Regions from separate parts of the Steroidobacter sp. genome, predicted to be linked through region 1. Evidence: riboswitches for the same ligand, from Rfam matches in the RefSeq annotation. Region 1 holds a riboswitch; the other holds the start of a gene.
The links. A riboswitch is a leader RNA that binds a small molecule or an ion and turns the genes downstream of it on or off. The one in region 1 is predicted to bind cobalamin.

Region 1 (6,017 bases):
ACATGATTGCGAGACAATGGCTCATCGCCCGCGTGCGCCAGCGGTCCTAACGGCTCCAGCGCGGCACGCAGCGATGACGCGAGATCGGGGCGACTGCGCTCGATGGTACGGCGACTGCCATCCAGCGCCAGCAACACGGCCTTGTCCAGCCACACGATCTGCTGACCGAACAAATCACGGAACAGGCCCGACGTAACGAATACGGTGTCGGCGCGCATGCCCACTTCGTTCAAAGGCAGCCGCTCCAACCCTGCCACGATACCGCGACTGTTCCATTCGGGGGCCACGCCCAGCAGCGACAGACCGAATCCCACCATCGCGCCTTCATCGCGCACCGAATCGGACGCCCAAAGAATGACTGCCTCCTTGCCGTCCTCTTCCACTTTCGCGCGCGCCTCGGACGCCAGCTTCGAGCCGAGCGTGTAACCGAGCCGCGATGGAATCAGGCTGTTGTCGAGGCCATGAAAGTTTCTTCCCGTCGGCAGCGCCTCGGCATTGCGAATCGGATCGTTGCCCGGACCGGCCGGAATGAATCGACCCGACAGTCCGTGCAGCAGCGCTCGCATTTCATTCGATGGCGAGCTCTCCAGATTCCGACGCAGAGCCTCATCGCCCTTGCCCGCCTTCATCGACACCAGCATCGTGTTCAACGCTTCGGCGGTCCAAGGCTTCCCGAACACGTGCAGGCCCAGCGGCATGAAATCTTCTTGCAAGTGCGTGAGGTAGTGACCGATCTCGTGCACCAGCAACTCATCGTCCGCCTGTTCGAACGAGATGCCGCGCACCTTCAGCTCCGCATCCATGCTGGCGGTCAAGGCGTCCTTGAGATGCAACTCATCGATCAGGCCGCGCATGGACGCAGCTGCCTGCTTGCGCAACGCCGGATTGTTCGATGACTCGTAGCTCTCCACCAGTTGTCGCAGGCGCAAGAGGTCGTCGTAGAGCGGCGTCGCGGTGAGAGGCGGAATCAAATGATCCACGATCACAGCCAATCCCCGTCGCTTCGCCTGCAGCCCCTCGCCCACCCCATCGACGATGTAGGGATAGATCCCGGGAATGTCGCCGGCGATGAGCGCCGGATAATCGAGCTCATCCTGACCGACGCCTTTGCGCGGCAGGAACTCATATGTCGAATGCCGCCCGAGATGCACGATGGCATCCGCGCGAAACTCATGGCGCAGCCAGAAATAGAAAGCGAGATACTGGTGCGTCGGCGGGATGCTGGTGTTGGCGTGTAGCAACTCCTCGTTCAACTCCCAGCCGCGCGGCGGCTGTGGACCCACGAACACTTTGCCGAAGCGCACGCCTGGCAACACCAACTTGCCTTTGTTCACCATGACATTGCCCGGCAACTCGCCCCAGCCGCGCAACCCCTCGATGCCCGTGGCGGCAATGGCGCGAGTCAGCGAGTCGATGCGCGCTTCGTTACCGCCCTTGGTCAGCTGAATTTCATAAGCCGCCTGGAGCTGCTGAACCAGGTCCAAGGCCCGAGCGCGAGCAGGATGCTGAGCGCCTTCCAGCAAATGCTCGACCTCATGCAACGTGCGCGTGACTTGCCCGCGCGCTTCTTGCGGCAAGCGAGCCGCCTGAGCGGCCGACACGTTTGCTTGCAGCAAGGCTAACGGGCCGCCCGTCATTTCTTTCTGCAAAGCTTCGGGCAGCGTCGCGAACCATTTCGCGTATTGATCGGCGCTGACGTTGGCGACGCGCGCCGCCATCGCTCGCAACACATCGCCCTGCTCGGGAAGATTCACACCATCCTGCTGCAATTTCTCCAGCAACGCGGCGGATGACTCAGGCAACGGCCCGGTGTCATAGCCCTCGCGCTTCATTGCGCGCAGAATTTCCAGCAGCGAGGCCGGCACGTCGAGATTGTCCGCGCCGATGTTGTGACGCCCCGGCGGATGGTTGTAATAAACAATGGCAACGTGCTTGTCGGCGTTCTTGGTCTGCTGCAAACGAATCCATCGGTCGATGCGCGCAGTCAGCTGGCCCACCTGCGAGGGGATAGCCGCCACTTGCGTGACGGCGATGCCAGTGAGCGCATCCACTTGCGCGGCGGCCGCGGCAGCGACCACGATAGGCTGGCTGATACCTTGCAGCTCCGGCATGGCCACGCGGTAATAAACACTGTCCCAAGCAAGGCCGTGCTCGGACATTCGCCAACCGTCGGCGGTGACATCGTGCAAGCGCAACGCCTTCAGCACCGGCACATCCAATTGATCGAGATGCCGAGTCGCGACCGCGCGATCGCTGCTGCCACCGACGATGAAGTCCTGCACCGACACGATTGCGCCCAGGCGAGCGCCGACTTTGTCACGCAAGATCGCGAGCGCGTCGCTGCTCGGCTTGCCCCAACCAGCAAGCACAGTTAGGCAGTCCAAGGATCGCTCGCTCAGCGCGCGGCAGATCGCTTCGCTCAAAACGACGTCGGCGTGCTGATCCTCGAGCACCGCGACGACGCGCCGGCCCCCAGCCAACGGAAGCGTTTGGGCTGTGAACCATTCGCCCCGATAGTGAAAGCGCATGGGCAGCGCATCTTCGACGGGCTTGATGGCCGCGGCGGCCGCTCGATCCTGCTCGGACAGGAGCAATGCCAGCAACGAAATCAGATTCGATTCGCCGCGGTTCTGCCAGTAGGCTCGCCCTTGAATCCAAGGCGTCAGCTGTGGATGGCGTCGAACTGCGGCAGCGACGGTTTCCGCGCTAGCATCCTTCTCAGCGGTGAGAGATGACAACTCCGCATACCGCGGATCTTCTTCAGCAAACAAACGTTTGCCGCGCCATCGACTTTGACGCCCAAGCGCAGGATCGCCAGCCACAGCAATAACCTCGCGCGCCTGCGCTTCCGGCAGCAATGCCTGAATGCGCTGGGCCGTTTCCTTGAACACCGTTGCGAGCAGCAGCGCATCCGCGCCGCCGATCAGTTCCTGCAACTGCGCGTCGCTCAACGCATCGATCTGCGCCGTCGTTCGAAAGACCAGCCGATGTTGTGGCAGGCGTCGATTGAAATCGCGAGCCGCCTGCGCGAGATCGCCGGAGTTGCGCTCGGAAACGACCGCAACCAGCGTGGCCGCCGATGCGAGCAATGGAAGCAGCAGGAGCAACAAAAATCCGCACGAACGGCGGAGAACGAAGCGGAATTGCGAGCGGCGCACGTCCAGGACCCCGAAGCTGACCAACATCACGGCGCCGCCATTCAGCGTGCACCGAGTCTGTCGTCGCTGCAGGAATTCCCGCTCGTTCAGCACACCCCGGCTGCACGAAGACGACCACGGCAAGCTGGTCTCCTGGCTCGCGGCTTCGCGCCTTGCCATCACCTTCCCAGGCCGTTCAGCCCAGTGGCAGCCCCGATGTTTCAGGAGCTTCGATGGCGGCACCGCTTACAGTTGCGGGGGCAGCCCGGGCATTGCACCCGGTTCCCATTGCTTGTCGTTCGCGCGCACAGTGCGCGAAAACTCTGAGTTCGTCAATTTGGGTTCGTCAATTAATGACCGGCCGCCGGCTTGATGGGCACGGCGATTCCGGCCACCACCAGCGTCACCTGGTCGCACACCGCCGCGAGCGCCTGATTCAACCGCCCCTGCTCGTCCTGAAAGCGGCGGGACAACGGCGACAACGGGACGATGCCCGCGCCGACTTCGTTGGAAATCAACAGCACATCGCCGCGAACTGCTTGCAGCCATTGCAAAAATTCGCTGCGCTCGGACTCCCAGTTCGGCAGCACGGCAGTCGGCGCATCCTCGCGGAAATCTTTCAGCAATGCGTTCGATAACCACAGCGTCATGCAGTCGACGACCAGGATGGCGGGCTCGCTGTGATCGCGCAGTGCTTGCGCAAGGCCGGCTGGTGCTTCTAAGGTTCGCCATGTTGCCGGCCGCTCGGCACGATGCAGCGAGATGCGATGTTGCATTTCCTGATCGAGGGCTTGCGCCGTGGCAACATATGTCACGGAGATGCCTCGCGCCGCCGACAGCGACCTGGCCAACGCGATGGCGTGAGCGGTCTTCCCGGAGCGCGCGCCACCCAGAATCAGCCGTCGCCCGGCCGAAGTTCGCTCACCTGACTCGTTGTCTTTCATTGCCCGCACTCACAGTTCCAACCGATATGATAACCAACGCCGCCTTGCAACGCCGACTCGACACGCGCACCAAGCCGCAGGGCTCATTAGGCACGCTGGAGACGCTCGCCGTTCGCATCGGCCTCGCGCTCGACACCGACACGCCGGCTTTCCGTGCGCCACAAATGTTTGTATTTGCGGCCGACCACGGCATCGCCACCGATGGTGTGAGCGCCTTCCCACAGTCGGTCACGGCCCAGATGCTGCTGAACTACCTGCGAGGTGGAGCGGCCATCAATGTACTCGCGCGACAGCATGGCATCACCCTGCGCGTCGTCGATGCCGGAGTCGCGACCGACATCGGCGAACATCCTTCCCTTCTGGCTCGCGCCCCCGCCCGCGGCACACGCAACTTCCGGATCGAGCCGGCGATGACAGCCGAGCAGCGCGAGCATGCGATCGCTACGGGTCGGGCGTTGGCGCAAGACGCCCTGCGCCAAGGTTCCAATGCGTTGATGTTTGGTGAGATGGGCATCGGCAACACGGCCTGCGCGTCCATGCTGTTGCATCGGCGGACGGGCTGGTCCTTGGACGAGTGCGTTGGGCGCGGCACTGGGCTCGACGACGTGGGTCTCGCACGTAAGCGCGAACGTTTGGCGGTGGCGTCCGCGCGACGGCCGGAGAAGCTCACTCCGATCGAAACAATCACCGAGTTCGGCGGGTTCGAACTGGCCATGATCACTGGCGCGCTGCTCGCCACGGCCGATGAGAAATGTATCGCCGTGATCGACGGCTTCGCTGTCACTGTCGCAGCGCTGCTCGCCATCGAAATCGATCCGCGAGTGCGTTCCCGCTGCATCTTCAGCCATTGCTCCGCCGAGCACGCGCATCGTCAACTGTTGGCGCACCTCGATGTGAAACCCCTGCTCGACCTCGGAATGCGACTTGGCGAAGGCACCGGCGCGGCGATGGCATGGCCCATCATCGACGCTGCCGCACGCTTGATGACCGAAATGGCCAGTTTCGAATCCGCCGGAGTGGACGATCGCGCCTCATGAACAGCGAAGCGCACAGCGTCCGCCCTTCATGGCTGCTGACCGAGCTGCGCCTGCTGCTCGTGGCGATTCAGTATTTCACGCGCGTGCCCATGCCTTCCTGGGTGGGCCATTCGGCGGAGGATCTGAACGGCACAGCTCGATATTTCACCGCCGTGGGCATCTTCGTTGGAGCCGTCGGCGCGCTGGTGTTGTGGGCGACGAGTTTGATTCTGCCCGGGCCACTGCCGGTCATCCTCAGCACGGCTGCGACTATATTTCTAACAGGTGCATTTCATGAGGACGGCCTGGCGGACACTTTCGATGGATTGGGCGGCGGAGCGACCCGCGAGCGAGCGCTGGAGATCATGAAGGACTCGCGCATCGGCACGTTTGGTGTCGCTGCGCTCGTTCTCACAGTGCTGATCAAAGTTGCAGCGCTGAGCGCCCTGCCTGTGACACTGGCGATCGTTGTATTGATCTCAGGCCATGCGTTCTCGCGTGCTTGCGCGGTGACGCTGCTGTTTGCCGGCAGCTATGTCGGCAATCCGGAGCTGTCACGAGCACGAGCGGTTGCTCAGCCGATGGGACGAGGCGAATTCGTCTTCGCGGCCTTGATAGGTATCGCACCGTTGTACTGGTGCGGCATGCACGCGGTCGCGGGTTTCTTCGGCGCGCTGTTGGTGCTGTACGCCTTGGCTCGTTGGTTCATGCGACGGCTCGGCGGCTTCACCGGCGATACGCTGGGCGCTGCGCAGCAGCTGACCGAAATCAGTTTTTACGTGGCCATGCTGGCGTCGTGGAACTCTTTCTGATCCGGCACACCGCGCCGGCGGTCGCGAACGGCATTTGTTACGGTCGCACGGACGTGGCGCTCGCGGAGACGGCGGACAGCGATATTCAATTGGCCCTCGAGCGACTGC
Region 2 (6,017 bases), on a different contig from region 1:
TGTGCTCGAAGGCGGCGAGGACAATTACATGCGCAGCCTGATCGCCGGCTCCGCTGAGGTTGGCGGCGGTCAATTGTTGATGGGCTTCGAGTACGCGCTGATCGACGGACCGTGGCAGCTCGAAGAGAACTATCGCAAACGCAATGGCCTGTTGCGCTATAGCCGCGATACTGACGGCGGGTCTTTCAGCATCACGGCGCAAGGTTACGAAGGCGAGTGGCGCTCCACGGATCAAATTCCGTTGCGTGCCGTGCAGAGCGGATCGATCGATCGCTTCGGCACCGTGGATCCCACCGACGGTGGCGATTCGCATCGTTACAGCTTGTCCGCGGACTGGACGACTGCGCTCGGCGGGGGCCAATCCAAGACGCTGTTGTATGCAATCGATTACGACCTGGATCTGATCTCGAACTTTTCTTATTTCACCGATCCCGAGAACGGCGATCAGTTCGAACAGGTCGATCAGCGCCGGGTTTACGGCGGCGAGTGGTCCTGGAATCGGGACTTCGACTGGCTGGGGCGATCGCAGAAATTTTCTTCCGGCTTGCAGGTTCGTCACGACGATATCGACAAAGTGGGCTTGTATCGCACGGTCGCTCGGGAGCGAATCGATACGACGCGCGAGGACGCCGTTCGGCAAACGAGCTATGGCGTTTACGGTAGTCTGGACACTCGTTGGAGCGACCATGTGCGGACGACGGTGGGGCTGCGCGCGGATCGCTTCGAGTTCGACGTGGATGCGAGCCTCCCGCAAAACTCAGGCGACGAGAGCGATTCCATCGCAAGCCCGAAGTTCTCGCTCGTGCTCGGCCCTTGGAGCAAGACGGAGTTCTTTTTCAACGCCGGCAAAGGCTTTCACAGCAATGACGCGCGCGGCACGACCATTCAGGTCGACCCGACCGACGGCGTCACACCGGCGGAGAGGGTAGATGCGCTCGTGGGTGCTACCGGATTGGATGTTGGAGTGCGCACGGCGCTGGTGCCCAACACGCAGTTCAGCGTGTCGTTGTGGAGCTTGAAGCTCGATTCCGAGTTGCTGTTCGTCGGCGATGCCGGGACGACCGAAGCCAGCCGGGCCAGCGAGCGCCGTGGCATCGAAGCTGCCGTGATCTGGAATCCACTGAGCTGGTTCATCGTTGACGCGGACCTCGCATGGTCACACGCACGCTTCGGTGACTACGACCCTGCAGGCGACCGAATTCCAGGCGCCGTCGAAAACGTCGCGTCGCTGGGATTGGCCATCGATCATCCTAGGGGCTGGTTCGGCGGCGCGCGCTTCCGTCACTTCGGCTCGGCGCCGCTCATCGAAGACAATCGCGTGCGTTCGAGTTCGACCACGCTCGTGAACCTGGAGGCCGGCTATCGGTTCTGGCAGCGGTACAAAATCAGCGCGGCCGTCTACAACGTGTTCGATAGCGAAGATAACGACATCACGTATTTCTATGAATCGCAGCTCGCCAACGAGACCGAGCCGGTGGAAGACATTCATTTCCACCCCGTCGAGCCGCGCACGGTTCGGGTGACACTCAGCGCCAGCTTTTAGTTCGGTCGCGTCGTCGGTGTTGACGCCCGCCGAGAACCACAATATCTTGTGTCCATCCTCGGTGCCTGCCCCAGTATTTTGGAGCAGGCTGAAAAGGGAACCCGGTGACCGCGCTAGCCATGGCGCGCATTCCGGGGCTGCCCCGCAGCGGTAATTGGGAACGAACGGCGTGAAATGCACTGGGCTTCGAAGCCTGGGAAGCGGCGCCAAGTAGGTCGGCTACGAGAAGTAACCGAAGCCCATGAGCCCGAAGACCTGCCGAGGATCGCGCGTCGACGAGGCGCGCACAGGCTGTCGGGCTCTCGTGGGAAAGGGCAGGCGGATGTTCGCGTCGCTGCGTTCGCAGGCAAGCGCGTCTCCGTTGTCCGCATTCCTCCATCGATAACCCGATCTCGCTCGCGGGAGCGAAGGCCGTCGTAACGGTTCGTGCCGAGCGCGCGGGCTGTTCGTCGTCTTTTGTCCGCGAGCCCCATCGATTCGGGGACAAGAACATGATGGCAACGCTCGCCGATTCTCATCAGGCCGATTTTCATTTGACGCCGCCGCATTCGGCTCGCACGCAGATGCGCGTCACCAAGCGCAATGGCGAGCGCGAAGCGGTCGACGTCAACAAGATCGTTCGCGCTGTTTCGCGTTGTGCGGACAGCCTCGATGCAGTCGATCCCATGCGAGTGGCGCTGAAGACAATCGCGGGTCTCTACGACGGCGCGACCACGCGCGAGTTGGATGAGTTATCGATCCGCACGGCCGCTTCGTTCACGTTCGAGGAGCCGGAGTATTCGCGACTCGCGGCGCGGTTACTGGCGGGGTTCATCGACAAGGAAGTGCAGGGGCAGGGCGTGTACTCGTTCTCGCAGTCCATCCGCCTCGGCTTCGATGTGGGGCTGATCAACGAACGTGTGATGAGCTTTGTCGAGAGCAATGCGCGTAAGTTGAACGACGCCATCGACGCGCGCCGTACGCAGGAGTTCGAGTACTTCGGCCTGAAGACGCTGTACGACCGTTATCTGCTCAAACATCCGACGCGCCGGCTCGCGCTGGAGTCGCCGCAACAGTTCTGGATGCGCATCGCCTGCGCGTTGAGCACCAACGTGCACGAAGCTATCGACCTTTATCACGTGTTCTCGTCGTTGGATTACATCCCCAGTTCGCCGACGCTGTTCAACGCGGGCACCCGGCACGAGCAGCTGTCGAGTTGTTTCCTGCTCGATTCTCCGGCTGACTCGCTCGAATCCATTTACGACAAGTACAAGGACATCGCACTGCTGTCCAAGTTCTCCGGCGGCATCGGCGTGGCGTGGCACCGGGTGCGCTCGGAAGGCTCGTTGATTCGCGCCACCAATGGTTTGTCCAATGGCATCGTGCCCTGGTTGAAGACGCTCGATTCGTCGGTCGCGGCGGTAAATCAGGGCGGCAAGCGCAAAGGGGCGGCTTGCGTTTATCTGGAACCGTGGCATGCGGACATCGAGGCGTTTCTGGAATTGCGCGACAATACCGGCGACGAGGGCCGTCGCACGCATCACATCAACCTCGCCAACTGGATCTGCGATCTGTTCATGCATCGGGTGGAAGAGGACGAGATGTGGTCGCTGTTCGATCCGAAGGACGTGCCGCAGCTGCCCGACTTGTGGGGCGAAGCATTCGAAGCGGCATATATCCAGGCCGAAGCGCAGGGCATGGCTCGCAAGTCAGTCCGTGCACGCGATCTGTATGCCCGGATGATGCGCACGCTGGCGCAGACCGGTAACGGCTGGATGACCTTCAAGGACAAGTGCAATCGCGCGGGCAACCAGACGGCGCGCGCCGGCAACGTGATTCATCTGTCGAATCTCTGTACGGAAATTCTCGAGGTCACCAGCGAAGGCGAGACCGCCGTGTGCAATCTCGGCTCGATCAACCTCGGCCGGCATGTGGTCGACGGTTCGTTCGATTTCGACAAGCTTGCGCAAACGGTGCAGACGGCCGTGCGCCAGCTGGACCGCGTGATCGATCTGAACTTCTATCCGATCGGGACGGCGCGGGCCTCGAACATGCGTTGGCGGCCGGTCGGACTGGGCGTGATGGGCTTGCAGGACGTGTTTTTCCAGATGCGGCTGGGATTCGACAGTCCGCAGGCGAAGGAGCTGTCGACGCGCATTGCCGAGACGATTTACTTCCATGCGCTCCGCACCTCGATGGAGCTGGCCCGCGAGCTTGGCGCGCACGATGCGTTCAAGGACACGCGCGCGGCCGACGGCGAGTTGCAGTTCGACAGCTGGGGTGTCACGCCATCGGATGTGGCGCAGTGGAATGCGTTGCGCGATGAAATCAAGGCGCACGGCTTGCGCAATAGCCTGCTGATCGCCATCGCGCCGACGGCCACGATCGCATCCATCGCGGGTTGCTACGAGTGTATCGAGCCACAGGTTTCCAATCTGTTCAAGCGGGAGACGCTCTCGGGTGACTTCTTGCAGGTGAACCGGTATCTCGTGGACGAGCTGAAGCAACTCGGCTTGTGGACCGATGAGATCCGCAATCGGATCAAACTCGCCGACGGTTCGGTGCAAGGCATTGCTGATATTCCCGAGGCGCTGCGTGCGATCTATCGCACGGCGTGGGAAGTGCCGATGCGCGCACTGATCGACCTGGCAGCGTCTCGTGGCGCGTACATCGATCAGAGCCAGTCGCTGAATCTGTTCATCGCCAACCCCACGATCGGACAGCTCTCCAGCATGTATATGTACGCGTGGAAGAGTGGAGTGAAGACGACGTATTACCTGCGCTCGCGCCCGGCGACCAATATCGCCAAGACGACGGTGCAGGCGACGCAGGCGCAAGTCAGCGACACAGCCGCAGTGGTGTGTTCATTGGAAAACCCTGAAATGTGCGAGGCCTGCCAGTGAGCGCCGTCATGACTTCCGGTAAATCGTCGTTGCTGGACTCCGGTTTCGATCTCACATTGCGTCCGATGCGTTACCCGCGCTTCTACGACATGTACCGGGCGGCGATCAAGAACACCTGGACGGTCGAAGAGATCGACTTCCAGATCGACCTTGGCCATCTGTCGCAGCGAATGACGCCAGCCGACCGGCACCTGATCGAGCGGCTGGTGGCGTTCTTCGCCACTGGCGATTCGATCGTGTCGAACAATCTGGTCATCAGCTTGTACCGGCACATCAATTCGCCAGAGGCGCGGATGTATCTGTCGCGCCAGCTGTTCGAGGAAGCGCTGCACATTCAGTTCTATCTGACGCTGCTCGACAACTATGTGCCCGATCAGCAGCGGCGCGCTCAGGCGTTCGCGGCCATCGAGAACATTCCTTCGATTCGCCGTAAGGCTGAGTTCTGCCAGAAATGGACCGATGCAGTGTTCGATTTGCAGCGCATCGCCAGCGACGACGACAAGCGCCGCTTCCTGCTCAACCTCACGTGCTTCGCCAGCTGCATCGAGGGATTGTTCTTCTTCGGTGCGTTCGCTTATGTGTATTTCCTTCGCTCGCGCGGACTGCTGCCCGGACTGGCCGCTGGCACCAACTGGGTGTTCCGCGACGAGAGCGCGCACATGGCGTTCGCGTTCGAGGTGATCAACACGGTGCGCCGTGAGGAGCCGCATCTGTTCGACGCTTCGTGGGCTCGGCAGGTGCAGACGATGATCGAAGAGGCGGTGGAGTGCGAGGCTGCATTCGCTGAAGACGTGCTATCAGGCGGTGTCGTTGGCCTCACGCGTAACGAGATGCGGCAGTACCTGGAGTACGTGGCCGACCAGCGGCTACGGGCGTTGCATTTGCCGACGCGCTACAACGTTCGCAATCCGTTCGCGTTCATGGAGCTGCAGGACGTGCAGGAGCTGACGAACTTTTTCGAGCGCCGCGTTTCGGCTTATCAGGTGGGCGTGCAGGGAGAGGTCGCCTTCGACGAAGCGTTCTGATCCGGTTCCATGCAACTATTGCGGCCCGGGGTGTGAACGTGACAGGATCGATGGACGTCGTATCTCTTCGCGCCTACATGCCGGATCTGGCGATCTACACGGGACTATTTTTCGCCGGTTTTCTGGCCGCCACTTTTCTGCCGATGCAGTCGGAGGCCGCGCTGGTCGCGTTGCTGCTGACCGATGCCTATCCTGCGTGGCTGCTGGTCACGGTTGCCAGCATAGGCAATGTGCTCGGAGCGACGGTCAACTGGGGGCTGGGAAGATTGTTCGAGCGCTTCAGCGAGCGCTCCTGGTTTCCTGTTCGCCCGGAGGCATTGCAGCGCTATCGAAGCTGGTATCAGCGCTACGGCAGATGGTCGTTGCTGTTGAGCTGGATGCCGATCATCGGAGATCCGCTGACCGTCATCGCAGGGGTTTTGCGTGAGCCGCTGCCCGTCTTCCTATTGCTCGTCACGTTGGCCAAGGTGGGGCGATATCTGCTGTTGACCGCCGTTGCCCTGAACTGGGCTTGAGCATGCGTTTCAATCGGCGGCGCGTTTCATCGCCGATGCGAGATCCGTGCGG

Region 2: it holds a riboswitch for cobalamin, as region 1 does, so the genes downstream of both, VGD45_RS25440 (ribonucleoside-diphosphate reductase subunit alpha) here and VGD45_RS24555 (cobaltochelatase subunit CobN) in region 1, are expected to answer to the same signal.

What each region holds. Positions count from the first base shown of each region.
Region 1 is NZ_DASWTF010000039.1:40,174-46,190, reverse strand. It holds gene VGD45_RS24555 (cobaltochelatase subunit CobN) at 1-3,281, opposite strand, end outside; cobalamin riboswitch at 3,262-3,478, opposite strand; gene cobU (bifunctional adenosylcobinamide kinase/adenosylcobinamide-phosphate guanylyltransferase) at 3,488-4,081, opposite strand; gene cobT (nicotinate-nucleotide--dimethylbenzimidazole phosphoribosyltransferase) at 4,108-5,118, shown strand; gene VGD45_RS24540 (adenosylcobinamide-GDP ribazoletransferase) at 5,115-5,909, shown strand; gene VGD45_RS24535 (histidine phosphatase family protein) at 5,894-6,017, shown strand, end outside.
Region 2 is NZ_DASWTF010000041.1:20,062-26,078, forward strand. It holds gene VGD45_RS25435 (TonB-dependent receptor) at 1-1,543, shown strand, start outside; cobalamin riboswitch at 1,586-1,820, shown strand; gene VGD45_RS25440 (ribonucleoside-diphosphate reductase subunit alpha) at 2,035-4,425, shown strand; gene VGD45_RS25445 (ribonucleotide-diphosphate reductase subunit beta) at 4,434-5,450, shown strand; gene VGD45_RS25450 (YqaA family protein) at 5,528-5,965, shown strand; gene VGD45_RS25455 (FMN-binding negative transcriptional regulator) at 5,975-6,017, opposite strand, start outside.